DNA from 2 places in the Terribacillus sp. AE2B 122 genome. Region 1 is predicted to be linked to the other one. Evidence: riboswitches for the same ligand, from Rfam matches in the RefSeq annotation. Region 1 holds a riboswitch; the other holds the start of a gene.
The links. A riboswitch is a leader RNA that binds a small molecule or an ion and turns the genes downstream of it on or off. The one in region 1 is predicted to bind cyclic di-AMP.
Positions count from the first base shown of each region.

Region 2: it holds a riboswitch for cyclic di-AMP, as region 1 does, so the genes downstream of both, kdpF (K(+)-transporting ATPase subunit F) here and AE2B122_RS19420 (collagen-like protein) in region 1, are expected to answer to the same signal.

Region 1 is NZ_LR700944.1:261,065-276,117, forward strand. Features, by position in the region: gene AE2B122_RS09700 (flavodoxin) at 1-8, opposite strand, end outside; gene AE2B122_RS09705 (DUF5068 domain-containing protein) at 336-1,604, opposite strand; gene AE2B122_RS09710 (NUDIX hydrolase) at 1,900-2,328, opposite strand; gene AE2B122_RS09715 (MFS transporter) at 2,448-3,656, shown strand; gene AE2B122_RS09720 (MarR family winged helix-turn-helix transcriptional regulator) at 3,685-4,128, shown strand; gene AE2B122_RS19420 (collagen-like protein) at 4,160-5,809, opposite strand; cyclic di-AMP (ydaO/yuaA leader) riboswitch at 6,122-6,264, opposite strand; gene thiW (energy coupling factor transporter S component ThiW) at 6,338-6,823, shown strand; gene AE2B122_RS09735 (SDR family NAD(P)-dependent oxidoreductase) at 6,843-7,685, opposite strand; gene AE2B122_RS09740 (MerR family transcriptional regulator) at 7,819-8,184, shown strand; gene AE2B122_RS09745 (hypothetical protein) at 8,275-9,324, shown strand; gene AE2B122_RS09750 (GNAT family N-acetyltransferase) at 9,362-9,814, opposite strand; gene AE2B122_RS09755 (hypothetical protein) at 9,996-10,214, opposite strand; gene AE2B122_RS09760 (bifunctional 4-hydroxy-2-oxoglutarate aldolase/2-dehydro-3-deoxy-phosphogluconate aldolase) at 10,271-10,930, opposite strand; gene AE2B122_RS09765 (IclR family transcriptional regulator) at 11,027-11,788, shown strand; gene AE2B122_RS09770 (sugar kinase) at 11,824-12,774, opposite strand; gene kdgT (2-keto-3-deoxygluconate transporter) at 12,832-13,842, opposite strand; gene kduD (2-dehydro-3-deoxy-D-gluconate 5-dehydrogenase KduD) at 14,057-14,833, opposite strand; gene kduI (5-dehydro-4-deoxy-D-glucuronate isomerase) at 14,846-15,053, opposite strand, start outside.
Region 2 is NZ_LR700942.1:930,563-945,615, reverse strand. Features, by position in the region: gene carB (carbamoyl-phosphate synthase large subunit) at 1-174, shown strand, start outside; gene AE2B122_RS04815 (dihydroorotate dehydrogenase electron transfer subunit) at 171-941, shown strand; gene AE2B122_RS04810 (dihydroorotate dehydrogenase) at 938-1,873, shown strand; gene pyrF (orotidine-5'-phosphate decarboxylase) at 1,845-2,561, shown strand; gene pyrE (orotate phosphoribosyltransferase) at 2,545-3,156, shown strand; gene AE2B122_RS04795 (DUF4832 domain-containing protein) at 3,504-5,639, shown strand; gene AE2B122_RS04790 (hypothetical protein) at 5,778-6,125, opposite strand; partial or broken gene AE2B122_RS04785 (DMT family transporter) at 6,185-6,691, shown strand; cyclic di-AMP (ydaO/yuaA leader) riboswitch at 7,226-7,369, shown strand; gene kdpF (K(+)-transporting ATPase subunit F) at 7,594-7,680, shown strand; gene kdpA (potassium-transporting ATPase subunit KdpA) at 7,705-9,345, shown strand; gene kdpB (potassium-transporting ATPase subunit KdpB) at 9,360-11,414, shown strand; gene kdpC (potassium-transporting ATPase subunit KdpC) at 11,428-12,000, shown strand; gene kdpDN (KdpD-like non-kinase potassium sensor) at 12,000-13,121, shown strand; gene AE2B122_RS04755 (TetR/AcrR family transcriptional regulator) at 14,054-14,629, shown strand; gene AE2B122_RS04750 (SDR family oxidoreductase) at 14,789-15,053, shown strand, end outside.

The sequences.
Region 1 (15,053 bases):
TTCGCCATCGTTGCTGATCCTCTTTCAGAAAGTCCCATCGTATCAGTCCAATCTGTTCATAATTCTATCATATTCCGGGCCTCTTCGGTACTGTAAGCTATTCCCTTAGCCATAGAAAGAAAACTATATATAGACTTTATCATTTAATATTAACATACATATAGTGCCTGTCTAATATAATTTGTGAACATATTATTTACAGGATCAAATCTAGTATTGGTTCAATAGTAGCTCTAATCGTTATATCCTAAGCGTCATTAAAAAAACCGGCTGGCACGTGCCAGTCGGTTTTCCACTACAATTTTAAGCGCTATTACTAAGAATAAAAGCAGACTTTATTTAAGTTTGAATTCAGCTTTCTTTCCTTTGGAAATGTCCTCTGAATTTTCATCATACAAAGGTCCAAGCTCGATATCGAATGCTTTATCTTTCCATATCTTGTCGTACTGCTCCTTATCAAGTACATATACCTGTAGCAATTCACCGGATTCACCCGCTGCAATGCTTTGCTGGTACTCATAAGGAGATAGCATACGTTCGCTCATTTGATACTGTGAACCATCATTTACATAAAGATTGGATGCAATGTTATCCAATCCGATATTATCTGATCCTTTGTTATCAACATTGAATTTAACAGTCAGCAAGACAACGCCATTTTGGAAATTCTCAAAGCGAGGTGCCTCATATTCATTTGGTGTAAAATCAGCAAATTGGAAGCCATCCAATGTAATCGTAGAATCACCAAGCTCCTGACTTTGCCCGATGCCTTCCTTCTCCTCAATCATGGTTTTTTCACCCATGTTATCAACCGAAATGGCATCCTGATAAAACGCTGCATTTGCTTCTGTTTGTTTTGCCCCTTCTTCACTCAAATTAATAGTGAATTGACCTTTGGTTCCAAGAGCTGTACTTAAATCATCCGGATTGGTAGTTGGTGCAGGAACTTCTACAGTAGCAGATCCTGATTCCATTGCTGCTTTAAGTTCAGTTTCACCCATTGGATAAGCATAAGTACCAGTAATGGTTTCTCCTGCTTTAAGCTCGTAATTATTATCAGGACTTAGCTTTGTCGCTAGTTGACCATCTTCCGGGATAATATCTTTGTAGTTATTATAAGCTTTAACGGCACCTGTAAAACTCATATACATAAACGGTGTATAGTGGAGATCTTTGTCTGTGTCATTCTTAACTGTATATTGAGCAAGAATGACTCCTCCGTTTGTTTCATCATTGAAAGGAATACTATAGTCTGTATGGAAGTCCTTTAAACCAACTAGGGAGTAAGAATCCAGGGAGACTGAAACACCTTCCATTTCGTGTGTTTGTGGCTCGGTAGCTTCAAAGAAGACAGTTGTTTCCTCTGCATCTGTAGTCGTTTTCATATAATCAATTAGTTCGGCGAAATCGGCAGAGCCGGAAACAGCTTCTTCTTTATCTGCAGCTGTATCTGTATCCTCTGCTTTTACTTCATCTTCTTGGCTAGCTGCTTCAGATGCAGCTGGTTTTTCTTCTGTGCTCGCTTTTTTACTGTCACTTCCGCAACCACTAATAATAATTACAGAAAGAAGCGCGCCAAAGAGCAGCATTAATTTCTTATTCAAGTTTTCATCCTCCATTCAGAACTTATGATAATAAGCGTAACATGTTCTATAATCTGGCAATATCGGCATTTAGTAGTAAATTTTGTCTTGTAACTTCCTCCATTTCCAGGACTCCTTATATATTGCAGTATAAAGTACCTAAATCGCTCTATAATGCCTCATATCAGTGTTTTTTTACCCACCACATCGATAAACTACATTCTTTCGAAAAAAAAAGAAGACCGTGTATACGATCTCCTTTTCCATTATTAATTACAAAAGATAAACCACCTTTGTCTTATTCCATTACTTCTTCCTAAGTCGGAACAATAACCCCTTCATCCACATAAGGTATGCCATTACGAAGAAGGCTCTCAATTCCACCTGGATGGTACGTCATCACTTCATCCACTTCGGAATAAGACTTCCACACAGCTTCGGCTATTTTTTTCGTATCCTGAATCTGAATTTCTCCACCAATTAGTCTAGCTTTAAACGTCACAAAGGTAGCGTGTTCATTGACAGCTTGTAATTTTGCCTCATTAACGGCAACGATAGTTGTCACTTCTACGTCCAAACCTGTTTCTTCCTTTGCTTCCCGTACTGCAGCTTCAGCCAGTGATTCGCCTGGTTCGACTAAGCCGCCTGGTAATGTCCAACTGCCGTTCTTTTTGTTATGTACCATAAGAATTTGCTGTGTCTCTTCATTATGAATCAATGCGTAGGCTACTCGTACTTCTTTCATATCCATACCTCCTCCATTCTCTGTCTCCAGTATATACCAAATAAATGTTTCCCTGTTGACAACAATTAAAGAAACTCATATAGTTTAGTTTAGTTAACTTAATTTATGAGGTGCTTACGATGAAGGCTTTATTTAAAAACAAACAATTCACCGCTCTGCTCTTCTCCGAACTCTTTTCGGTTTTGAGTTTTTCCATGTATATGATTACAGTATCTTGGTATGTCGTTGATGTGCTCCATCATCCTCAATACCTTGGCCTGGTAATGGCAGCTGCGTCTATACCGCGTATGGTGACAATGATAATCGGCGGTGTACTTGCTGATCGCATTCAAAAATCTAAAATCTTATTCAGCACCCAATTGCTGCAGGGAGTATTGATTGGTATCTTGCTCTGGGGGCTTGCACATGATTCCCTGACGATAGCATTACTGCTTGTTGTATCTTTTTTTATTGGCTGTTTGGATGGATTTTTCTTCCCAGCTCTGTCATCTTTAGTCCCAAACATCGTATCTCAAAAAGAACTGCAGCCTGCCAATACACTTATTCATAGCTCCCAAGAACTGATATTCCTAATCGGTCCGATTGCTGCAGGTGCAATTTTGCATTATTACAATTTCACTGCTACCTTTGCTGTCAGCATAGCAGCCACTGTAATTGGCGCTTGCATTGTCTTCCCAGCCTTTATCAAAGATGCAAAACCAGATAAAAACAAAGAAAAGACCTCCTTCATTACGGAATTCAAAGAAGGCTATCGCTACCTGCGATCCTCTTCTATCTATATATCCGCAATTAGCATTATTATCATTGTGAATTTCTTTGTTTTTGGTCCAATGTTCCTCAGCTTGCCTATCCTGGCTGAGGAGCTTGGCGGCAGCGCTTTGGATCTTAGCTTTTTAGAGGCTGGTTTCTCTGTTGGGTCCCTTGCAGCCACTATCTTCCTGCTTTTCTTCACACTAAAAAAGAATCGCGGAAGACTAGTTCTTATATTCCTGATTGCTAGTGTTTTGGCTCTTGGAGTCTTCAGTCAGATCCCAAGTTTACATTGGCTGATTCCAGTTGCAACGATGATTGGATTCTTCGGTTTTATTACGTATATTCCAACTGATGTCATCATTCAGGAGAAAACAGATCCTGCGATGATGGGAAGGGTCATGAGTATCGTATTCTTAGCTTCCACAGCATTCGACCCTATTTCTCAAACCCTGTTCAGTTCCTTGATGAGCGTTGGTTTTTCTGCACGTATTCTGCTTGCCGCATTTGCTGGTGCTGGATTACTTATGGCGGCCCTAGTATTTGCAAAAGCTAAAAAATGGCGTAATATGCAATAAAGAAGTTGTTTTGGAAGGAACGATGCACATGAGCCTTTCGTATAAGGAAATTATCCGAAGAATGAATGAAGCCTATGAGGAGTTTGGCATTCTTATCTCCCAAGAGACAAAGAAACTTGATGAGCTGGATTTAACTGTTCAGCAGGAATATATGCTGTCCTACATTGAGAAGAACAAGCAAGCCACAGCCAATGATATTGCAGCTGCTTTTGGAATTTCAAAAAGTGCTGTAAGCCAAGTGTTATCCAAGTTAGAAAAACGGGACATGATAACCAAGCAAGTCAACCCATCCAACAAACGAGAGTACTTTCTAACACTAGGAAACAACGGTCGCGAGTATATGGATAGACTGCTTCAATTAGACGAGATTCTTATCGATAAGTATTATTCCAAACTCAATATTGAGGAATTGAATCAAATGACTGAAACTATGGTACGGATCAATAACGTTATACGGGAAGAGAAGAAATAGAGGTGCCACCTTTTGGTGACACCTCTATTTTTTAGCTTAATCGGATAATCGTAAGCGATGCACCCGTAGATCCTCCGCCATTCAGCACAGCAGTACCTACTAACCCAAATAATTGTACTGCCACTGTGTTACCAGCAGTAAGGTTTACAATCACATTGCCTTCATAATTGGAAATAGAAACAGCAGGAGCTACTACTGAACCTGCAACCTGCGCTCCATCGACTACTAAACGTGAAGAAATCAAAAGTGCAGCAGTAGTGTTGATCTGATACGTAATATAATATCTTCCTGTCGTAGGGACCGTAAAAACTGTAGAACCTCCGTTAGCTGTAAATCCGTCTAAGTTTTGCGCACTTGGCAGAGGTATATTTGTACCTCCTAGAAGGACAACCACTGTACTGCCGACTGTATTTGCAGCATACATGGAAGACGCAGTTACAACATCACCTGTAGCTCCTGTTACTCCTGTTGCTCCGGCTAGACCTGTGGATCCTGCTAATCCTGTTGCCCCTGTTACCCCGGTCGCTCCTGCTAGCCCTGTCGCTCCCGTTTCTCCTGTTGTTCCTGCTAGACCTGTCGCTCCCGTTACTCCCGTTGTTCCGGCTAGGCCTGTTGCTCCTGTTACTCCTGTCGTTCCGGCTAATCCTGTGGATCCTGTTACTCCCGTTGTTCCGGCTAGGCCTGTTGCTCCTGCTAATCCTGTTGCCCCTGTTACCCCGGTCGCTCCTGCTAGTCCTGTGGATCCTGTTACCCCGGTTGTTCCGGCTAGACCTGTCGCTCCTGTTACTCCCGTCGTTCCGGCTAGACCTGTGGATCCAGTTACTCCTGTTGCTCCGGCTAATCCTGTGGCTCCGGCTAGGCCTGTTGCTCCCGTTACCCCGGTTGTTCCGGCTAGCCCTGTTGCTCCCGTTATCCCGGTCGCTCCTGTTACTCCTGCTGTTCCGGCTAGACCTGTCTCTCCTGTTACTCCTGTTGTTCCGGCTAGACCTGCCGCTCCCGTTACCCCGGTCGCTCCGGCTAATCCTGTGGCTCCCGTTTCTCCCGTCGTTCCGGCTAATCCTGTGGCTCCGGTTACCCCGGTCGCTCCTGCTAGACCTGTCGCTCCCGTTTCTCCCGTTGTTCCGGCTAATCCTGTGGCTCCCGTTACTCCTGTCACACCGTTTAATCCTGTAGCTCCAGTTGCCCCAGTAATACCAGATATCAGTAAGGAATAATCGAGTGATGCACCTGGCACACCACTTGGTGAAGCAACATTAGTTATATAAAGTCCGCCTTCGTAGCTGACTACCTGACCAGCCGGATAAGTTGGTGCTGCTATCGGATCAAAAGGAAGCACACCGTCTAGCCCGATGCCTGTAGCACCGGTTGGACCGATCGGACCAGATATGCCAGTAGCCCCTTCAGATGCTAACAATGTATAATCAGGTGAACTGCCTGGCAATCCGCTCGGAGAAGGCACATTTGAAATATAAAGGCTACCGTTGTACGTGACAATCTGCCAAACAGGATAAAATGGAGCGGCTGCTGCATTGAATGGTACAACACCTTGCAATCCTACCCCTTGTTCTCCAGTCGGACCTGTGATTCCTGTAGCACCAGTGGCACCGGTTGCAGCTACATTAAAGTTATTAGGATAGATGGTTCCCTTGTTGCATCGGCCTCCATTGTTCAAAGGAGTCAATTTTTGCACCTCCAGATTTATTCACTGCAATCAGCATATGTTACTGCCATTTTAAAAGGAACAATCTGGATGCTAATTGGTTTATCCGTCTCCATATAAAAAAGAAGCAGAAAACTATTCTTTCTCCAAATAAAAAGTACAGTGAAGCAAGGCAACTGACAATAGCATTGCTATGCCTCCAAAAAGCATTAAACTCAATCAGATGTAAAGTAAATCCATGATGGTTCTTCTTGGTTCTCTTCAGCTTTCCTCCCTAAAAAAAGAAGTCGCAGAGCAGGTTCCTCATATAAACGCACGTATGTCACATTTTCGGCTTCCTCTCGAACGGTTACAATGTTAGCTAACAGATTCGGGCCAGAGAGTAGCCCTACTCTTTTCAAAGATTCACCCCGTGTATCAAAAGTTACGATTGGTTCCTCTCCTTCCTATATTCAGGAATTAAGCGATTACGAAATGCATGCAATTTTTGTTTGGTTACACTTCAAAGTACTTTTATAATGAAGGCAGACTACATACAAGGAGATACAAATGAAAACGCAAAACCTCACCCTAATGGCTATCCTCGTCGCAATCGGAGTACTAGGCGCACAGTTCCTCTGGTTCCCTACGGGTGCAGCCCGCGCCTTCCCTGTCCAGCATGCTGTAAATGTCATCACTGCTGTACTGCTTGGGCCCGGACCAGCAGTTGTCGTTGCCTTCTTGATCGGACTTGTTCGTAATATGCTTGGTCTTGGAAGTTTGCTAGCTTTTCCAGGAGGAATGCTAGGTGCCCTGCTTGCTGGATTGTTTTATCGTTTTTTCCGTCGGAAAGGTGCAGCCGCGATTGGGGAGATGATAGGAACCGGGGTGCTTGGATCCCTGCTCTCTGTTCCGATCGCTAATTTTCTTATGGGCCAAAAAGCTGGTGCATTGGCATTTGTCCCGGGTTTCCTCGCCAGTTCCATTACAGGTGCCTTACTAGGCTGGTTAATCATTCGCCGATTAAAAACACCACAACAGCGCCAGAAAAAATAAGGGTCCTAATTGGACCCTCTTACAAAGAAATAAATTCTTTTTCATATACAGTTCGTACTTGGAAAAGTACTTGAGACGCATGCTGTTTAAACTTGTACTCAGCTGGCTTGCCTTTTGAAAAATACAACCCAGCTTCCTCTGGTGTCCTTTTTAATCCTGCGAACAATCTGCCTGCCCCTACACTCGGATGCGGGCCGAAGAAGCGGATAAACGGCTGAATAAGCAGCGGTAAGCCTCCGTTTCTGCCTTTTCGCATCGTATTGTTATTTCCTGGATCAACACTGATAATCGTGATGCCTTCTCTCTTCAGTTTTGGCGCTAAAGCGTGTGTCCAAAGGGTAATGGCTAGCTTTGTAGATGTATAAGGACCCGTAAGCTTCTGAAACTTCTTCGGTTTTGCTAATTCCTCAGGTTCAAATGTCTTCCTGAATCTGAATGCATCCGAACTTGTCTGGATAACTATACCTGGAGAACCTTTTTTCAATAGCTCTAATAGCTCCATGGTGATGATGTATGGGACTACTGTCTGCACTTCGTAATGAAGCTCACGCCCTTGTGGTGAAAAGAGAAGCTCCGGAAAACTGCCTCCTGCATTATTGAATAGTGCATCGAGCTTTGGTTCAAGCTCTTTTATTTGTTCCAAAGCGGATTTTAGCTTTGTGAAATCTGATAAATCGGCACGATAGATCCTGATGATCCGCTGATGGATTTTCTGCTGCAGCTCCCGTTCTTCTCCCGGAAATCCTGAACGAATCAATGCGACAACCTCCCAGTCATTTTCGATCAGTTTCTTCGTCAGCTCCAAGCCTATACCGCTATTTGCACCTGTAACAAGTGCTATTTTTTTCTTTCCTTCTGTCATTTTTTTCTCCTCCATTCGTGAATGGCTGTAGTATATAAGATGGAGTTTACTCCAGGTCAATACAAAATAATTTTCTTGACCTGGAGTAAACTTCAGGTTTTACAATAAGCTTATATAAGAAGGAGGCGGACGTATGTATACAATCAAACAAGCAAGTACGCTTTCCGGTTTAAGCATCGATACAATTCGTTTTTATGAGAAAGCTGGATTACTTCCTGCAATAAATCGGCTGGCAAATGGACATCGCTCTTTTTTACCGACTGACATTGAACGGATGAAAATAATTATTTGTATGAAAAAAGCCGGCTTTACTTTAGAAGAGTTGAAATCTTATCTTGATATCGCTGAAACAAGCAATATACATGAACATCCTGAATTAATTGCAGGCATGCTTCAACACAAGGAAAAACTTAAAAATCAAATGGTCCAATTACAGACTGTTTTAGACTTTATCGATCAAAAATTATCGGAGGGATCTTGGCTGGAGAGGAAAGCATAACTCTGGTATAGCCTCCGTTCTGCAAGACTATAAAACTTGGTATGTTTGATGCTTCTTCCGTCCATACTGCTTGCTAGTGAGGTGGTTAGGATGGATGTAAAACCGAATCTATTATATTCGATGCTGGATGGCTATAAACCGGTCCGTAATCTACTAGGGCTGGGTGACCCGAGCGTTCAAAAGATTGATGATCAGTGGTGGATGTTTTTTGGCGGGTTCCAGCGCAACTTTAAAAATAATCTTTTCAGTGCCAGTCTCCCAAAAGGATCGCCGCTGACGACAGCTAATGCCTGGAGGATTTCAACGTATCCCGGAAAGCCACACAAAGCGAAGCCTTTGCTGCCTCAGCCAAAGGAAGCTGCCTGGGATCGGTACGGATTGCATGAGCCGTGTTATGTTGAGGGGAAAGTGGATGGAGAGCTTGTTCGCCGCATTTACTACACCGGCCGAAGTGCCAGTAATGTCTTAGGAAATGAATCTCCCTATTCGATCGGCTGTTTGGAAATGAGGCATGGCAGATGGTTTCGCTACCCGAAGCCAGTAATGACCGGAACGGTACGAAATGATAGTGTACTTGCTCCAAAAGTGATTTACGATGAAGGTAAATGGAAAATGTGGTTTGCGGCGACACCACACGAGCCCGGAAAAGGAGATATCCCGATGCACGAGGTGTATGCTGCCGAAAGCGAGAACGGCCTCGATACTTGGACGAAGCCACGTCTATTTTTCACTCGGGAAGATGCATTTACGCATGCCAGGCCAAAGCGAATTCATAATATGTACTACTTGCTCGTCAGCCGCTGCGGCAATGCTTTTGGCGAGGATACTTATAAGTCGCAGGATCTCTGGTTATTCAAAAGTAAAACAGCAAGCTTCACGAGAGCAGATTGGTCAGAGGAGCCGAAGCTGCTGATAAAAGCAGACACTGGAGAAGCCTGGTATCAGAATGGCATATTCGGATCGTGTCTTTGTGTTGATGATAATGGAGAGCTGGTCGTCTTCTTTTCAGCCATTAATAAATCTATCTACTGGCTCAATGAAGCGAGCGATCGGCTTAAAAGAGGAAAGAAACCTCCATTTCCTGCACCATTCTATTTTACAGTCGGCAATATGCGGGTGGACGAAACAATAGCAAAATAAGAAGGAATGCTTTTTCTGCATTCCTTCTTATTTTCTTTTACTCTAAGTTTTTAATAACAGCCATTTCTTTTCCGAATCTATCTCCGTTATCAACAAAACCAATGCTGGTGTATAAATGATGCGCAGCCTGATTATCGGGATGGTAACCGACAATGACTTTATTAGCATCTGGTAATTCTGCTATTTTTGAGATCAATAATTGCACAGCCAGTTTCGCTATCCCTTTGCCTTGATAGTTTTTGTCGACCATTATCCTATAAATCCAATAGCCATCAAGTTCTTCTTTAACAGTATTAAACATTAGGAAACCTACTATCTTTTCATTCAAACTAATGCCGTATAGCCTTAACGTAGTTTCAAATTTTGATTGTGCTATGGAAATTGCATTCGATTCTATGAATGCTTCCTGCTCCTTAGATACATTTAGCTGGCAGCATTCGTACCAGTTGCTTGCATCTAGTTCTGTAAGACTTACCTTGTTTTGTTCCAAAATAATTCCCCTTCCAAGATGAGGGGAAACGCTACGCGACTTAGTTAGTTGGACGCTCCCCTTTTTTGTTTGCTTTGTCTGAATCTATCCTAGTTATTTTCATAATGAACGCCCCCTTCAAAGCCTAGCAGGTGATTTCACCTTCCTGACTTTGTAATATTTATTATATTCTACCATGTTTTCAACGTTCTTTTCCTTTTATATTACGTACCAATGCGGGACCCCTTTTCAAACCTTCCACTCCCGCCATACTGCATACCGAAGCAATAATCACTCCCGCACCTAACAGCTTGGCAGTCAGATATAATCCCGTACCTACAGCAATATCAATCACGACAAATGAATATATAGCAGTTGCTTTCACAACAACGATTATAATTTCCCGCTTTTTTGCTGACACGAAGCAAGCCCCCTTCCTCCGTGTTCAGTTTATGTGCAAGGCAGCTTGACCCATGTTCAAATGTTCACACGATCTGTTTTTGCTTCTTTCACTTTTTGGATATACTGCTGTGCAATCGATGTAATTTTGTCATAGTCTCCTGTGCTGGCAGGAGCTACAAGATTGCCGCCGACTCCAACAGCTACCGCTCCATTCTTCAGCCAATCGCCCACATTCTCCAAATCGACTCCACCTGTTGGCATGATATTCGCCTGCGGAAGCGGAGCTTTGACTACTTTGATATAACTTGGACCGAAAGCACTTCCCGGGAAGAGCTTAATAATATCAGCTCCTGCTTCCATCGCCTGCTTTATTTCCCCGATTGTCATACATCCTGGCAAGTAAGGAACTTGATAAAGATTACATAACTTGGCTGTTTCAGCATCAAAGGTCGGACTCACAATGAAACTCGCACCTGCGAGTATTGCTAAACGGGCTGTCGTACTATCCAGCACTGTACCTGCCCCAATGACCACATCTGGGCTTTCAACATACTGGGCAGAGAGCTGTTTGATCACTTGATCAGCATCCTTAACAGTGAATGTCACTTCAATCCCTGTAAGACCGCCCTCTATACATGCATCGGAAATCTGTATAGCTTGTTCTGGCGAATCCGCACGAACTACTGCTACAATAGCTTGGTCAGTAAGCTTAGCTAAAACTTCTGCTTTTTTCATCTATTTTCCCTCCATATGTGTACTGAATTTACAAACTCCAACCGTTCCCGTATCATAGAAGTAAGCAATGAATGCAATAGAAACGGAGTAATATCTATGTCTAATGTGCAATCACTTGAACGTGCCTTAACTATTTTGAATACGCTTTCCGATTATCCTGATGGCTTGTCGATTGCGAAGCTGACTAAGCTGGTAGATTTATCGAAGAGTACGACACATCGGCTTCTGGCAACACTTGCGGACATGAATTATGTGGCAAAGGATCCGGAATCAGACAAGTATAAAGTAGGTTTACAAACACTTTATGTTGCTCGCAGTGTCTTGAATAACAACAACATCGCCAATGTGGCCAAGCCTTACCTGAAGCAGCTGTGTGCAGATGTCAATGAGACTGTGCACCTTTGCATCGAAGATAAAGGTGAGATTGTCTACATCGATAAGCTTGAAAGCAACCAGACGATCCGCATGTACTCACGAATCGGTAATAGAGCGCCCATGTACTGTACAGCTGTCGGAAAAATCCTTTTATCAGGTATGGCGGCTGGCCAGCTAGAAGAAATAGCTGATTCCACCACCTTCACACCGCGCACACCGCGCACAATCACGTCGAGAGAAGAGCTGCGCACTGAAGTGGACAAAGTCCGCCAACAGGGGTATGCACTGGACAATATCGAAAATGAAGAAGGCATTCGCTGTATTGCCGCTCCGATTTACAGCCATGAACATCGGATTGTTGCAAGCTTCAGTATCTCCGGTCCCAGCAATCGTGTAACAATGGACAGAGTAAACACCGAACTGATAAATAAAATGAAAGCCTGCAGCCTGGAAATTTCCCATGCATTAGGCTATACCAGATAGAGGAGAAGACCTTCCACTTGGAAGGTCTTCCTTTTTTATCCGATCGGCTCTCGTTTCATGAAATGTGTAAGCTCTTCACGGTTCGGTAAGCCATCATTATCTCCAGGTGACATGACGGCAAGTGCACCGATAGCAGCTCCTCTTGCGATGCTGTCAGGCATCTCTAATCCTTCTAGCAACCCGCTCACTACACCAACCGCAAAGCCATCACCAGCACCAACCGTATCAACCACTTTTTTCACTGGGAACCCTTCTGTATAGAATTGCGTACCGTCCATACAGCTGGTAAACGCTCCTTCTGCCCCCAGTTTCAACACAACAGTCGGCACACCAGCTTCATGATAATATGCAGCAATATCAAGCACATCAGTTTTTCCAGTCAATTGTCTTCCTTCAGCTATACCAGGGAAAATGATATCCGCTTGGCTGGCCAATTCATTAATAACCAGTGCCATCTCCTGCTTATCAGGCCACAAACCTGGCCGAAGGTTCGGGTCGAATGATACCTGCAGTCCATTTTCCTTAGCTTCCTTCATCATCTGGTAAACCAATTCACGACAGCTTTCAGACAAAGCCGGGGGAATACCTGTCAGATGGAGATGATCGTAATCAGCCCATTTGATTTTTTTAATCAGCTTTTTATCCATGTGGGAAGCTGCCGAGTTCTTCCGTGCAGAAAACACTTCCGGATCTCCGCTTTTCACTTTCTGTTTCCATTGCATTCCGGTCACAAAGGCAGGTTCATAGCTAACATAAGTGGTATCTATATTGTTTTTCCGTAAGAACTTATGAATGTTTCGACCGAATGGATCTAAGCCCAACTGGGTGACATACGTCACTTGATGCCCAAGGCGAGACATTCCGATAGAGAAATTCACTTCTGCTCCTGCGATGAAACGAGAAAAACGTTCGGCATCATCCAGCAGCCCTTCCTGCTCCGCAACAAATAGTGCCATCGGTTCTCCGATTGTTAAGATTCTGCTCATCTGTCAACGTCTCCTTTATGCAAAGAGAGACATACTGTATATGCCTCTCCGATGGTTTTATACAGTATTTGAGTTGATATTTTTCGGATCGATATTTGTATCGTCTGTCTTCTGCTTTTCCTTCTTCTTCATATGCTGTGCCCAAAAAGCTGTCAGAATCGGGACGAGTATCGACGTAACAACTACAGATGCGGCAACAAGTGCAGTAGCTGCTTCTGCAATCGGCATGAATTCCGGAATCATTGTGGCAATAATCATTGGGTTGGCAACTGCTGCACCAGCAGTACTGGATGCTGCGATACCAGCAGTTCCATTTCCGCCTCCAATATATTTGTCCGCAATCATAAGCGGGATACCAGTAACGACGATAACAAGTACACCAAGGATGATACCTGCAAGACCGGTCTCCAAGATGACACCCAAATCAATTGAGTTACCCAGCGCGAAACCGAAAAACGGAATCATAGTCTGTGTTGCTCTGCTGAAGAAGGCGCGAAGATCGCCATCCAAGTTACCTAGCAGGAAGCCAACTAGAAACGGTAGTACTGCTCCTACGAATACTTGTGGTTCAAACGCAGCAAGACCTGTTGAACCGAGGATGATCATCGTCATGAGCGGACCGGATTCTAAGGACATAAGGACAAATGCTCCAGCTTCCTCTTTTGATCCGTATTGCTGCATGATCGATGCATACAACCCGCCATTCGTCATATCCATGGCTGCAACGAGTGTCAGAACAGAAAAGCCGGCGAATAGACCAGTCTGAATGCCTCCTTCAGGCAGGAATTGCGCTGCAATGATAGCTACAACCCACGCAACAGCAATCTTCGTGATAACGAGAGTACCAGATTTGCGTAAAATTATACCAGTCGATTTCAGCTGGATGCCTGCACCCATACAGAAGAACCAGACTGCTAGAATCGGAATAGTTCCTGTCATAAGTCCGCCTGTGAAGGACCCGAAGTATTCCGCCGAATTCGGTGCGAAGGTATTAATGATTGCTCCTAAAAATAACGGTACGAGCATAAGCCCACCAGGAATTCTCTCCATCGTTTTCATTATTTTCACTTTGCATCCCTTACCTTTCCTTATAGGTAATCGAGCAAAAGAAATTGAGATGTTTGAATCACTTTACGTGATATGCTATTTTTATAGTGATCGCCCAGATCATTGGAATGAGAGGGTGGCATACACAAAGATTCTTCAGATCTTTGGTCACCTTCCCAATCCTCTCAATCTCTCTTTCCCGTCAAACAACTCCGACGCAATTCTTAATACCTGCTTATCTCGCGAGCCAGCCACCATCAACAGCCAATACATGGCCATTCATATAATCAGAAGCGCGACTTGCCAAAAATACGACTACCCCCATCAAATCAGACGGATCTGCCCAGCGCCCGCTCGGAATCCGAGATAAAATTTCTGCATTACGTTTTTCATCAGCACGAATTGGTGCAGTATTAGCAGTGGCTACGTACCCCGGCGCAATCGCATTCGTCTGGATATTATAAGCACCCAGCTCGTTGGCGAAAGCTTTTGTCAGCCCTGCTACAGCATGCTTACTGGCTGTATAAGACGGAACGAATTTACCGCCTTGGAACGACAGCATCGAGGCAACATTGATTATTTTTCCGCCGCCTTGTTCTGCCATCACCTTAGCCGCTTCCTGCCCTAGCAGGTAGACAGCATGCAGGTTAACATCCATGACCTTATCCCAGTCTTCTTCCTTGTACTCAAGCAGCGGCGTCCGGATGATTGTACCAGCGTTATTTACGAGAATATCAACCCTACCGAAGACATCCACACAACTCGTTACAACTTGCTTCACTTTTTCTCTATCTGTCAGATCAGCTTGATGGAAATGAGCCTTGCCGCCAGCTTCTTCCACTAGCGCTTTCGTTTCCTCCCAATCGTCTCGATGTGTCACAACGAAGACATCAGCCCCTGCCTTTGCCAAAGCGACTGCATAGCCCTGGCCGAGTCCCTTGCTGCCGCCTGTCACAATTGCAACCTTGCCAGTCAAATCAAAATATTTCATAGAAAAGTCTGTTAGACTCATCTTTATCCCCCTTTAGCGAAGCTCATCCATCGACACTTGATCCATGTCGGTGTACGTCTTATTTTCTCCAGCCATTGCCCAAATGAATGCATAGTTGCTAGTAGCACTTCCGCAATGGATTGACCAAGGCGGAGAAATGACAGCTTGTTCATTTTTCATGACAAGATGACGTGTTTCTGTTGGTTCTCCCATCAAGTGGAACATACGTGCATTTTCATCT
Region 2 (15,053 bases), on a different contig from region 1:
ACATTAACTTCCGGCAAACAGCCTAGATCAGACGGCTTCCTTATCCGTCGTGAAGCAGTGGAGCATGGTATCGCCTGCCTGACTAGTCTAGATACAGCCAAAGCGATTGCAACCATCATTGAATCTATGACATTCACTGCAAAGCCTGTAGTCGCAGGAGGTATGCCATCTTGATTCATGAACATCTCGAGATTATCAGCAGGGAAACAATTGCTAAGGATACAGTGGAAATGACCTTCAAGGGAAAGATGGCGCAGGAGAACATCCTGCCCGGTCAATTCCTCCATTTACTTGTAGGAGAAGGCAGCCATCATATGCTGCGCCGTCCTATCAGTATCGCTGGTGTGGATAAACAGAAGTCCACGATCACGATCATCTTCAAGCTGCTTGGAGAAGGAACAAACACACTGGCCAAAGCAGAGCCAGGAGATCAGCTTGATGCACTTGGACCGTGCGGACAAGGTTATCCAGTCGATGAACTCCAAATGGAGCATGCATTGCTAGTAGGCGGCGGAATCGGCGTACCTCCACTTTATTATCTGGCACAGCGACTGCATGAAAAAGGCATCCAGGTAACGATGGTAGCAGGATTCCAAAACAAAGAGCAAGTTTTCTATGAAGGAGCATTTCGCAGCCTGGGAGACTATTATCTGGCAACAGATGATGGAAGTGCTGGGGAAAAAGGGTTTGTGACTGATATTATCAAAAAGGAAGGTTTCGATTTTGATCAGTTTTTCACCTGCGGTCCTACTGGCATGCTCAAAGCCGTATCCAACCAGCTTGAAGATGAGGAAGGTTTTATTTCAATAGAACAGCGAATGGGCTGCGGCATTGGTGCCTGCTTCGCATGTGTCGTACCAGCGCCCGACAGTGAAAGCGGCTATAAGAAAATATGCAAAGACGGACCTGTCTTTCGAGCGAAGGAGGTTGTATTGGCATGAACTTAAACATCAAACTTCCAGGCTTGGATATGAAGAATCCTATTTTACCAGCTTCCGGCTGTTTCGGATTCGGCAAGGAATATGCAGAGCTCTATGACTTGAACCTTCTCGGAGCGATTACGATCAAAGCGGCAACTGGTTCCGCACGCTATGGCAATGCTACGCCGCGCGTTGCCGAAACCTCTGCGGGTATGCTCAATGCAATCGGCTTACAAAACCCAGGTGTTGATCAGATAATAGAGAATGAGCTCCCGTTTTTAGCGGGTTATGACACGCCGATTATCGCCAATGTAGCAGGCAGCACTGTCGAAGAGTATGTAGAAGTAGCACGGAAAATAAGCAAGCACCCAGTAATAAAAGCGATAGAGCTGAACATCTCTTGTCCGAATGTGAAAGAAGGCGGTGTCCAATTTGGCACCGATCCGGAACTTGCTAAAATGGTTACAGCTGCCGTGAAAGAAGTAAGCGATGTACCAGTCTATGTAAAACTCTCGCCGAACGTCACCGATATCACAGTCATCGCCCGCGCAGTCGAAGAAGGCGGGGCAGATGGTTTGTCTTTAATCAATACACTAACAGGTATGCAAATTAACTTAGCGGGAAGAAAACCGTTGCTTGCCAACAAAATAGGCGGCTTATCTGGTCCTGCTGTAAAACCGGTAGCGATTCGCATGGTTTACCAAATACGCCAGATGACTAACTTGCCAATCATCGGCATGGGAGGCGTAACAACAGCTGAGGATGTGCTGGAATTCCTTCTGGCCGGTGCATCAGCTGTAGCGGTAGGTACCGCTAATTTCCAGCATCCATTCGTCTGCTCTGAAATCATACAGAATCTACCTGATGTTCTGAGTAAATATGGTTTCTCCAGTGTCGAGGACGCAATCGGAAAGGGGCATGAACATGCAGACACCAATCTATCTCGCGCTTGATTTCCCGACCGGGGAAGAAGCGCTGCATTTCCTCGATCAGCATGAGCTTACCGAGATTCCAGTAAAAGTCGGAATGGAGCTATTTTACCGAGAAGGACCGTCAATCATCCACCAGCTGAAAGAGAATAACCATCCAATATTCCTCGACCTTAAGCTGCATGACATTCCGAATACAGTCAAAAGCGCTATGCGTAATCTAGCTGGGCTTGATGTAGATATATTGAATGTTCACGCGCTAGGCGGAGCAAAAATGATCGATGCAGCAAAAGAGGGTGTCCTGCAAGGCGCCAGAAATGCTGTTCCTAAACTGATAGCTGTTACCATGCTGACATCAATGGATGAAGACACGGTCCAGACCGATCTCAAACAGCCGATGGAGCTTGCTGCATATGCATTGCATCTGGCAGAATTGTCCAAAACAGCAGGTGCTGATGGGGTAGTTTGTTCTCCTCATGAGGCATCTAGTATCAAAGCAGCTTGCGGATCAGACTTTCTTACTGTCACACCAGGAATACGGCTGGCAGGATCCGACCGAAATGATCAACAACGTATCGCAACACCTGCTGGTGCTAGAAGAATGCAGGCGGACTATCTTGTGATTGGCAGAAGTGTCACAGCAGCATCCAATCCAAAACAAGCATACGAACAAGTAATCGAGGAGTGGAAAAACTATGACAACTACAACTAATATAGCCGAAGCATTGCTTTCAATCGATGCGATACAGATTGATCCAGCAAAATCTTTTGTATGGGCATCTGGCATCCACTCGCCGATTTACTGTGATAATCGCCTCACGCTTGGTCATCCCGAAGTGCGTACGGCTATAGCACGGCAGTTTCAGAAGAAGTTAGCCGAGTTGCCGGAAACGGACATCATCGCAGGCTGTGCTACCGGAGGCATCCCACATGCAGCATGGCTCGCCGATAAAGCAGATCTGCCTATGATCTATGTCAGATCCAGCAAAAAAGGACACGGAAAAGGCAACCAAATCGAAGGGGCCGACGTATCTGGTAAACATGTGGTTGTCATCGAAGATCTCATTTCAACTGGCGGCTCGGTTATTAACACAGTCCAAGCACTGCAGGAAGCAGGAGCGATTGTGACAAAGGTACTGGCAATCTTCAGCTACAATCTGAAAAAAGCGGATGATAACTTTGCAGCTATTGATGTTCCATTTGAGACGCTGACAAATTTTGATTCTTTAGTTGATATTCTTGTAGAGAAAGAGACGATAACTTCTCAGGAGAAACAAGAACTATTGGACTGGCGTAATACATTGTAAAAGGATGTTGAGATGCGTTTTTTTAGGTGTAGAGGCCGAATCGTATCATAAATTATAATCTTAATCATTTAAGAGCCCATCAGAGTAACCTCTGATGGGCTCTTATTACGCAAAAAGATAGAACAGTCCTTATTAAAGTTAAAAAATACCCGATAAAATAAGAAAGGCTAGTTTCTTGTGAAATGTAAGTAGAAGCACAAGGTAACTGTCATAAGCAAGGAGGTTTGCGAAGGGAGGATTATGAAGTTCTAAACAAAAGTCAGCAGTATTCTGGTATTTATATGCCTGATTTCACATGAGATGAGACTTTTAATATGTATGTTGAATAATACTAAATGGAGGTTAATATGAAACAAAAAACTAAATTTGTACAATACTTCTTCGTTTTAGTTTTAATTACAACTTTAGCAGTCACACCTACAAATCTAAAAGCTGATGCAGCGTCCTCAGAAACTATTACTATGATTGATGACTTTGAAAACTATACCTCAGATGATCAAATGAAAAGTGCATATGAGCTTTGGTCATCTGATGGGAATGGTGTAGATTGGTCCTTAAGTCAAGAGCACACTAATGACGGTGAAAATTCTATGCAGATCGTTCCGAATGAGCCCCTAGATTCTTGGGTATCCGTATCTCACAATTCTTCTTTGCGTGACTGGACAAATTCTGCTGGCATTTCATTTTGGATACATAACGATGCAGATGAACCGTTAGAATTTAACTTTGATATTAAATCTGAATCAAAAGCGTTTGGCCAAGAAGGAACTTTTACGGCATCATTGAAAGAGGATGGCAGTTCTTTATGGGAAGAGAATTCTTTTGAAAGCATGCTGACTGTTCCAGCGGATTTTACTGGCCATATCCGTATTGCTTGGAATCAATTTACAGAGAAGGCATGGCAATGTCCGCAAGGCTGTGACAATGATCTTGATCTAACCTTAGTAGATGGGTTCGAATTTGGCTATAATCCCCAAGAAAATTCGACGAATGAAATTTTTATAGATTCTATCAGTCTATGGGGTGTTTCGGAAGACACTGAGTTAGGAACTTTGGCTCCTGAGTGGGCAACTCCTTCTAACACATTTAATCTTAATTATACAGCAGCACCAATCGATAATCCGTTAAAAGGATTTTTACCCTTCAGTGAATCGGCAGAATGGCGTATAGATAATCAGATGCCATATAGTATGGAGTACTTCTATATCCCTCTAAATGAAATTATGACAAATTTTAACGAATTTGACTGGAGCAAGCTGGAATCTAATATAGATGATGTAGCTTCAAGAGGGAATCAGGCCATTTTTAGAGTGTATCTCGATTATCCAAATAGGTCATCCGGAATTCCGCAGTTTCTGCTGGATCTGGGATTGGAAACGAAAGATTACTCCTATAATAGCAACGGGGGACCTGAAGGAACGAGTGTTTCACCCGACTATGATGATGAAAATCTAAATACAGCATTACATCAATTTATTGAAGCTCTTGGAGATAGGTACGACGGCGACCCAAGAATTGGTTTTATTCAAGCTGGATTAGTAGGATTTTGGGGTGAATGGCATACTTATCCGCAGGATGGATCGACTCCAGCTGGAGATTGGGATGGTAAATTGGCGGAACAAGAAGACGGTCGTGCAACAGATTGGATGCCAAACTTGGCCAACCAAGCAGCTATTGTTCAAGAATTCGACGATTCGTTTGATGAAACAAAAATACTTGCACGCTATCCGTCCGAATTTAATCGTGATTTGAATATCGGTTATCACGATGATTCTTTTGCTTTTCAGACTTTGCCTGCTAGTTTGGGCGGAGAGGACTGGCATTTTGTCGGCCGTCTGCAAGACAACCAAGTGATGGATAAATGGAAAGTTGAACCGATTGGAGGAGAAATGCGTCCCGAAATTCAAATAGATATGTGGGATAACGATCCGCCCCAGTATATAGGAGAACCAATAGAAGGAGCGCAAGGCGAAGACTACTACAAGAGCCTGGAATTAACTCACGCATCTTGGCTGAAAATACAAGAAGTCTTCCAAACGTCTCTTGAAGGAGAGGCCTTGAAACGAGCACGTGAAGGTTCACGCAGTTTAGGGTATGAGTATTTTGTACCGACTGGCTATGTGCATGCTGCCAACGGCCGTTTACAAGCGGCGATTGAAATTCAGAATACAAGTGTGGCTCCTTTTTACTATGATTGGAAAGTCGAAATCGCAGCAAGAGATAAGAACGGCAACATAAAAGAATGGGCAACCGATTGGGATGTATCAAACGTCTTACCAGATGACGAAGAAACAGAAGATAATAAAGGGGCTCTTTTGGAATGGTCCACTGACACTTCTGAACTAAGTGAAGGCAGTTATGATATGTTAGTCAGAGTTGTTAATCCTCTATCGGAAATAAACTCTAACGCCAAGAAATTCCATTTCGCTAATGAGGAGCAGGAAGACAACGGATGGCTGAAGATTGGTGAGATAGAGTTATAGTTTCTGGATGAGAATGGCGGGGCTTCATTGTAAGTGAATCAAAAATTCGCCTTGCGTGTTCTTTTTCTTTACTGCTTTAATTAAACGACAATAAAAAACCAAGACACTCGTACTTTAGCACAGGTGTCTTGGTTTTTCTTATTGATTTGTGTTTTCGTCTTCAAGTTGTTTAATAGAGTCATTCACTCTGATTTGCTGAAGACCTGATTTTTCGGTATCTCCTTCCTCATCATTAGTTGTTTTTGCTATGCTGATATTTTGCAAGAAACCTTCCAAATCGAAACCTGTCATTTGGCCAAGACTTTCTTGCAAGTTTGCCATTGTGTTTGTCACGGTGTTGGGAAGGGAATTGATTCCACCGCCTGAGCCATTATCCAAAATACGGATGGACTCGACATTGCTGAATGACTGACTGATGGCTCTTGCATAATCCGGCATGATGTCGATTAGTTTCTCTCTTAGGATGACATCTTGGTGCTTCGCCATTGCTTGCGCGCGTTTCTCGATCGCTTCGATCTAGTATTGCCAGTACATTACCTTGACCGAAGAAGATAATAATAATATTAGCAACAATAGGTGTTCTCCTGATTATAGGTGTAGGAAACTTGGATTTTAATAGTAAACTAGGCGGCATCTCACTTTTGATTGCAGCTTTAACATGGGCACTTATGTCTGTGCTTATAAAACTATTGCCAGACAGCTATTCTCAAATAGCAGTGACAACGTACGCTAGTGTAATAGCTGTTATTATCTTAACCCCTTTCGTTCTCCCTAGATTGAATGAGTTAAATATTGCGGAACTCTCACATCCTACAATATGGGGAGGGTTGTTATATTTAGGGATTATCTCAACTGCAGGGGCTTTCTACCTTTGGAGTAGAGGGCTGCAGCTTCTCAATGCATCTGGGGGAGGGTTATTCTTTTTCTTTCAACCAATGGTAGGTGCTTTTCTGGGATGGCTATTACTTGGTGAACGTATAGGAGTAACATTTTGGATTGGATCAGCACTAATTCTAGCTGGAGTTTTGTTGGTCATTACTGAAAAAAGGTAACTTCGCATTAATTTGACTGATATCGATCATGATATCAGTCTTTTTTAGTTAGACCGTCCTCAATTCTAATTTATATAGTTACTATAATTGCAAAAAAGTGTTGGAAGAATTTCTGACTTCTTGAGATAAGCTATATGTTATATACCTTGTGATTACGTTCATTTAAGTACACTTTTGTAGATAGTACTTAGGCACATCAGAACTTCTTAGCAAGAAAGTTAACCGAACACTTCTCTAACGCTGAAGTATCCAAGAATTGAAAGCATAGATGTCATTTGTTATGAAGGAATATAATACTTCCAGAAAAAAATATACTGAATATTAAAACTTTAATTACAAAGAGATAAACGATGTAATCATAAGAAAATAAACGAATTTAGAAGATAACATACAATTTAATCATGTTTTTTAGATTGTTTGGCCGATTTTGATATGGAAATAGTGCATATTCAGTTTTTTAGTTGTTTTACTATCTGTGATAACGAGCGTAGAATAAGGTTCATCTTCCAAGTGTAACCAAACAAAATAGCATATAATTCGTAATCGCTTAATTCCTGATTCAGGAAGCGGGGGAACCAACCGTAACTATTGTTACATGGGGTGAATCTCTGAAAAGAGTAGGGCTACTCTCTGGCCCGAATCCGTCAGCTAACTTCGTAAGCGTTCGAGAGGAAGCCAAAAAATGTGATAGGCGCACGTTTATTTCGTTATGCCCAGAAGTCACAGAAGAGGGCCCTCTTCTGTGGCTTCTTTTTTATGCACTTTTTTAGGGTGTAAATAAAGTTAAGAAGAAGGGGTAAAGACATGGAATTTATTTACATTGGATTGATTCTTATATTGTTTGGCGGTTCTGCAGCCGTACTGTCTGCTGTAACTGGGATGGTTGAGAAGGAGGAAACACGATGATAATGCAGGTTCTTTTACTTTTACTAGGTACGGGCATCATTGGCTATCTTGTCTACGCCTTATTTAATCCGGAAAAATTTTAAGGAAAGAGGGTTCTCAGGATGTTGATTTCACTTATTGCCATGGTTCTGATTCTTGTTTTAATTGGGTTATCTTTAAAGCCGATGGGCTTATACATGGCCGCTGTATTTTCAGAATCACGTTTGGATCGTGCATTCTTTCCAATTGAAAATATAGTATATCGTTTGGCTGGAATTAAGAGACAACAACAAACTTGGAAGCAATTTTTAATTTCTATGCTGCTTTTCAATATGGTTATCTTGCTCTTTGTGTACTTGATTTTTCGTCTGCAAGGTGTTCTGCCGCTGAATCCTTTACATATAACGGGAATGGATCCAGCTCTGGCATTTAACACTGCAGTCAGCTTCATGACCAATACGAATCTGCAACATTACAGCGGAGAATCTGGCTTGACACTGTTCTCGCAGACGGCTGCAATTTTATTCATGATGTTTGTAGCCCCTGGTACTGCACTGGCAGCTGCGATTGGATTCATTCGGTTGCTTGGCAGCAAACCATTAGGTAATTTCTTTGAAACATTTGTTCGTTCCATTGTACGCATCTTACTTCCTGTTTCATTGGTAATGGCAATTGTATTCATTGCCCTTGGTGTACCGCAAACATTTTCAGCTGTAGCACATGTGACAACGTTATCAGGTTTGGAGCAAACTATTCTGCGAGGTCCAGTTGGATCGTTCTTGGCAATAAAGGAGCTAGGTAATAACGGGGGAGGATTCTTTGGGGTCAACTCTGCCCATCCTTTTGAAAATCCGAACGCTTATACGAATGTGTTACAACTATGGCTTATGTTTTTACTTCCAGCATCCTTACCGTTTGCGTACGGAAAAATAATAGGGAAACCAAAACAGGGTCTTATGCTTTTCGGTGCAATGGTTGTTGTATTCCTTGTCATGCTTGTGGCTGGTGTTGCTGCAGAAGTACAAGGTAATCCAGTACTGCAAGGTACCATGATGGAAGGAAAGGAAACCCGCTTTGGTGTCATCGGTAGTGTTTTCTATGCCATTGTGACAACCGCCACAGAAACTGGAGCGGTCAATACGATGCACGATACACTCAGTCCGCTAACAGGAATGCTAGCACTTGGAAATATGCTGCTGAATACCGTTTTCGGTGGTGTAGGGGCTGGATTCATGAACGTGATGCTTTACGTAATGATTGCTGTCTTTATAGCTGGCTTGATGGTTGGAAGAACACCAGCATTCCTTGGTAAAAAGCTCGAGGGGACAGAAATGAAGCTACTGGCATTCACACTGCTCGTTCAGCCAATTCTCATCCTAGTTGGCACAGCTATTGCCATGTATATTCCTGCAGGCAATGGAGCGATATCAAATCCAGGCTACCATGGTTTGACTCAAGTATTATACGAAATCACTTCATCGGCAGCTAATAATGGATCAGGGTTTGAGGGGCTTGGGGATGCGACAGTCTTTTGGAATATCCTGACTGGTATCATCATGTTTCTAGGACGCTATATTTCTATTATCACATTGATTGCTGTGGCAGCTTCATTGGCAAGGAAAACGGCAGTTCAGGAGAGTAAAGGAAGCCTCCGGATAGATAGTCCGTTATTTGCAAGTTTATTAGTAGGTACATTCTTCCTGGTAGGGGCATTGACCTTCTTGCCTGCCTTAGTATTAGGCCCGATTGCAGAATATGTAACTTTATAGGAGAGTGATTTGTTATGGTGACACATTCCGTAGGGAAAGAAGAAGTTTCATCCACTAGATTATTCACAAAAAAGATCTTAAAAGATGCTTGTGTGAATGCAGTTGTAAAACTACATCCAGTGTATATGGTCCGGAATCCGATTCTATTCATTGTTGAACTCGGATTTTTGGTCACATTTTTGCTCGCGGTTTTTCCTGGCGCCCATTCCCGGACAATGGGGAGCGGATTTTACTGGAGCGTTTCAGTGATACTGCTGCTGACAGTTCTTTGCGCGAATATGGCGGAGGCGGTGGCCGAAGGAAGAGGGAAGGCCCAGGCGAATACGCTGAAACAAACCAAGCAGGATACCGCTGCCAGACGTCTCCGCCGGGGAAAAGAAGAAAAAATATCCTCGGCTGAATTGCGTAAAGGTGACATTATCCTCGTTAAGGAAGGAGAAGTCATCCCTGGTGACGGAACGATCATTTCTGGTATGGCAAGTGTGGATGAATCAGCAATCACTGGGGAATCAGCTCCTGTGTTAAAGGAAGCAGGAGGAGATTTTAGCTCGGTAACGGGCGGTACAACTGTTGTTAGTGATGAGCTTACCATTGAAATTACCAGTCAACCAGGAGAAAGCTTCCTAGATCGAATGATTGCGCTCGTAGAAGGTGCAGACCGCAAGAAAACACCGAATGAAATAGCACTGAACACTATGCTTATTAGTTTAACGATTATTTTTATGCTTGTAGTGATCACATTACCTTTTTTTACAAATTATATCGGCTTCTCGCTCGATACAGGAATGCTTGTTGCACTGCTTGTCTGTCTGATTCCTACTACGATTGGCGGTCTGCTCAGTGCAATCGGTATCGCTGGCATGGACCGGGTTACACGATTCAATGTTTTGGCAATGTCTGGTCGGGCCGTTGAGGCAGCAGGTGACATTGATACAATCATCTTGGATAAAACCGGGACCATTACTTTCGGAAATCGGATGGCCGCCGATTTCATACCAGTTGAAACTGCCTCTAAGACTACTTTGATGCAGGCCGCGCTCATTACATCCTGGAAGGACGAGACGCCAGAAGGACGTTCTGTCCTCAGCTTGGCTAAGGATCAAGGTATTGTAATGGAACAGGACAGATGGGAGGAAGCAACATTTGTACCATTTCAGGCACAGACAAGAATGAGCGGCATGGACTTGGCAGACGGAGGCAGCTATCGGAAAGGTGCAGTGGAAGCAGTTAAAGCCTGGGTGCTGGAACGTGGCGGGAAGGTCCCGGCTGATATCCAGGAAAAAGCTGAGGAAATTGCGAAGATGGGGGGCACACCTCTAGCTGTCTCGGTAGATAAGGAATTACTCGGGTTGATTTATTTAAAAGATACTGTCAAACCAGGTATGCGGGAACGTTTTGACGAGTTGCGGAAGATGGGGATAAAAACGATTATGTGTACTGGTGATAACCCTCTTACAGCCGCGACCATTGCGAAAGAAGCCGGTGTTGATGATTTTATTGCAGAAAGTACACCGGAGGATAAGATTGAAGTTATCAAACGGGAGCAAGCGCAAGGTAAACTCGTGGCGATGACAGGTGATGGGACAAACGACGCCCCTGCACTGGCACAAGCAGACGTCGGGCTTGCGATGAATAGCGGCACAACGGCAGCCAAGGAAGCTGCCAATATGATCGACTTGGATTCTGATCCAACGAAGATCATTGAGGTTGTAGCAATCGGTAAACAACTGCTAATGACAAGAGGCGCACTGACGACTTTCAGCATTGCCAATGATGTAGCCAAATACTTTGCGATTATCCCGGCATTGTTCATGCTTGGTATCCCGGAGATGAATGTCCTGAACATTATGGGACTGGAGTCACCAACAACTGCAATCCTGTCAGCACTTCTATTCAATGGGTTAATCATCCCTGCACTAGTACCACTGGCAGTGAAGGGTGTTACGTATAAGCCTGTTTCAGCTGATAAACTGTTGCGGAAAAATCTATTCGTCTATGGGCTGGGCGGAGTTATCGTCCCGTTTATCGGAATAAAAATCATCGATATGCTGCTAAGTCTGTTTCTATAGGAGGGAAAATAGCATGAATAAGCAAGAATCTAATTTAATTCCGGCGCTTCGACTGGGACTAGTATGCTTGGTTTTATGCAGTGTGATGTATCCATTGGCTGTAACAGGGATTGGTCAATTATTTTTCTCTTATCAGGCTAATGGAAGTCTAACAGAAGATGAGAACGATAATGTGATTGGTTCAGAGCTGATAGGACAGACATTTACTGATCCAGCGCTCTTCCAGGGCAGGGTTTCAAGTATAGAAAACGATGCAGCTGGTTCCGGAACACCAAACTATGCGCCTTCCAATCCTGAATTGATTTCAAGGACAAAAGATGCAATAGAAGCCCAGCAATTGGCTAACCCGGATGGAGGTCCTGTTCCCCTGGATTTAGTGACGAATTCCGGTTCTGGTCTTGATCCACACATTTCGGTCGAAGCAGCAGAATTTCAGGTACCAAGAATAGCTGAAGTCAGAGGCATACCGGAAGAGGAGCTATATAATCTAATTGAAAGACATCGAACTTCTCACCTTGAAGAAATGCTCGGGGCCCCTGCGGTAAATGTTTTAAAGATGAACGTTGATTTGCAGGCGTTGAGGTAATGGAAACAAACGGTAAAGCAGCTGCATTTTTAGCAGCTGCAGCTTCAAACGGAAGAGGGCGTCTGAAGCTATATATTGGCGCTGCTCCTGGTGTAGGTAAAACTTATAAGATGCTGACGGATGCACAACAGATGAAAAAAGAAGATATAGACGTTGTTATCGGTGTAATTGAAACGCATGGGAGGTCGGAAACAGCGGCGCAGATCGGAAACTTGGAACAAGTTCCTCTGCTGGAAATCAACTATAAAGATCGTCCATTTCACGAGCTCAATGTAGAAGGAATTTTGCAGCGGGCACCGAAAGTGGTTGTAGTGGATGAATTGGCGCATACAAATATACCTGGCTCCAAGCACGTAAAACGGTACCAAGACGTCATGGAACTGCTGGATGTAGGGATTGATGTGCTTTCGGCCGTCAATATTCAACATTTAGAAAGTGTGCATGATATCGTTCAGACGATTACGGGAGTTCGAGTGAATGAGCGTGTGCCAGACTTGTTTGTTCAGCAGGCAGATGAAATACAGCTGATTGATGCAACACCTGAAACCTTGCAAAAGCGATTAAGAGAAGGGAGAATCTATCCCTCGCATAGGATTCAAAAGAGCTTACAGAATTATTTTCAACTCACCAATCTCGCTGCTCTGCGTGAACTGGCACTTCGGGAGATTGCGGATGAGGTGGACGAGAAACTAGAGCGCCAAAATGGAGCAGATTATCGAGGACCTTTGGGTGTACATGAAAAGATACTCATTTGTGTGCAGCATGTTGATACGGCAGAAAGGCTGATACGCCGAGGTTATCGCATGGCAAATCGCCTGAATGCGGAGCTTTATATTTTACATGTGATTCGTGACGAGTTTACTGACAAGGAGAAGGTAGATTACATTCGGCAGCTTTGCACCACATTCTATGCCCATTTCCTGTTGCATAAATCGAAAAAGCGAGTGGCAAATGCCATCGTATTAGAAGCAAAGAAGCACTTTATCACCCAAATCTTACTAGGGCAGTCAGCCAGGACACGTTGGGAAGAGGTTTGGAAAGGATCTATAGTAAATACGATTATGCGGCAGACGTACAATATTGATATTCATATTGTTGCCGATCAGCAGTCCGTTCATTAGTAATTAGTTTGATTTCCTTGATATTGTTATTGATTTGGATACAATTTTATTGAAGGAAAAAATCCGGACCATTATAGGTTCGGATTTTTTTTATCCTTACTCAATAAAGAAAGTCTTAACCATATCTCATAGATGCTAATAAAGAATATTCAGTAAGGTTCCTAGCCTTTGACACCCCAGCGTGTACAAAAGAAAGGCAGAAATACGGAAAAGACGCAGGGGACTTGGTAGCAGCTGCTCTAAGTGTTAACCAGGTTCTATTAAAGTTAGATCCGGCCACCCTTACGATAAGTATGGACGACTTTTAGCTCATATATATATACACCCGAACGCTAGAGCGTCCAGGAGGTAGTTCGCTTGAGACAAGAACTTAATCAACTCTTAAATAAATTAGATAACATATATAACCCTTAATATAGATATAAAAGTGTTGTACCAATGGGTGCAACCTTTTCACGTTCATTACTAACTCTAGTAATATTCTAATCAGGAGCCCCAATTTATCTTTTCCAAGTCCTGTAAAATAAACCTCTTCTAATCGATAAATTATCACTTTTAACCTGTTAGGAGATCTTGTGCTGGCTAATATACAGAATCAAACTACTTCAAGACAATTTCTTCAAGCGCTTGGTAACCCGTCCTGTATCACAAACTGAGCATAAAACTAATTCTTTACCAATCGTTCTCGAAATGATACTATGAATGTGTAAGACGAATATGTATTACTTTGATTAAATTAGAATGATCATTCTCAAAATGTTGCTTTGCAATTATAAATGGAGGTGAAGCTAATAACTAAATGATTCATGTTCATCTCTCCAAACCTAACTTTACTGTTCATTCTCAAAATGATATTATTGGCGAGAGGACGAGAAAGTCAAATGTTATTTATTTTCTGGTTACTCTAAGATTAACTCAAAGGAAATGATAGTATGGCTAGAAATAAAGAGTTTGATGAAAATGAAGTATTACGAAAAGCTATGGAACTTTTTTGGATACAGGGCTATGAAAAAACCTCCATGCAAGATTTAGTGAAGAATATGGGTATCCATCGTCGTAGCTTATATGACACGTTTGGGGACAAACATACTTTATTTATAAAAGCGTTAGAGCACTATAATGAAACAATAAGAAGTAGAACAGAGAATAAAGTAAACCAACTGGAATCGGTAAAGGAAGCAATCAGGCAATTATTTGAAATGGTAATTGTCAGAGATAAACAACAAATTATTGGTTGCTTGACGGTAAACACAGCAGTTGAGTTGTCTTTACATGATGATCAAGCAGCAGAAAAGGTACTGGAGAGCTTTTCTGAGACTGAATTACTGCTAAACAAGCTAGTGCTAAGAGGTCAACAATCTGGAGAAATATCTAACCATCTTGATGCAAAAAAAACATCGGAATTTCTTCATAATTCCTTAGTAGGGCTACGCGTTATGACCAAAACTACCGATGACATAGATAAATTAAATAACGTAATTGATATTACGCTCTCGGTATTAGATTAATTTTTTTTGCTCTTTCGAGAACGTTCATTCCCAAAAGGTTTTGATGATCAATCTAGCTGAACATAACTTGTTCAAGCAAAAGTTTGCCTTGATATCTTTTTAATAAACAAATAATGAATAAATGATGATTTAAATTATTTAAATTTAAGGAGAGTTAATATGAAATACACAGTTATTACAGGAGCAAGCTCAGGTATAGGGTATGAGACAGCGTTAGAATTTGCTGTTCGGGGGAAAAATTTAATTATAGTTGCAAGAAGATTAGATAAATTAGAAGAACTAAAAACCGCAATTCATAATATAAATCCTCAATTAGATGTTATCATTCGCACAGCTGACTTGTCTGTCACAGAACAGGCATATAACCTGTATAACAATTTAAAAGGATATGAAATTGAGACTTGGATTAATAATGCTGGTCTTG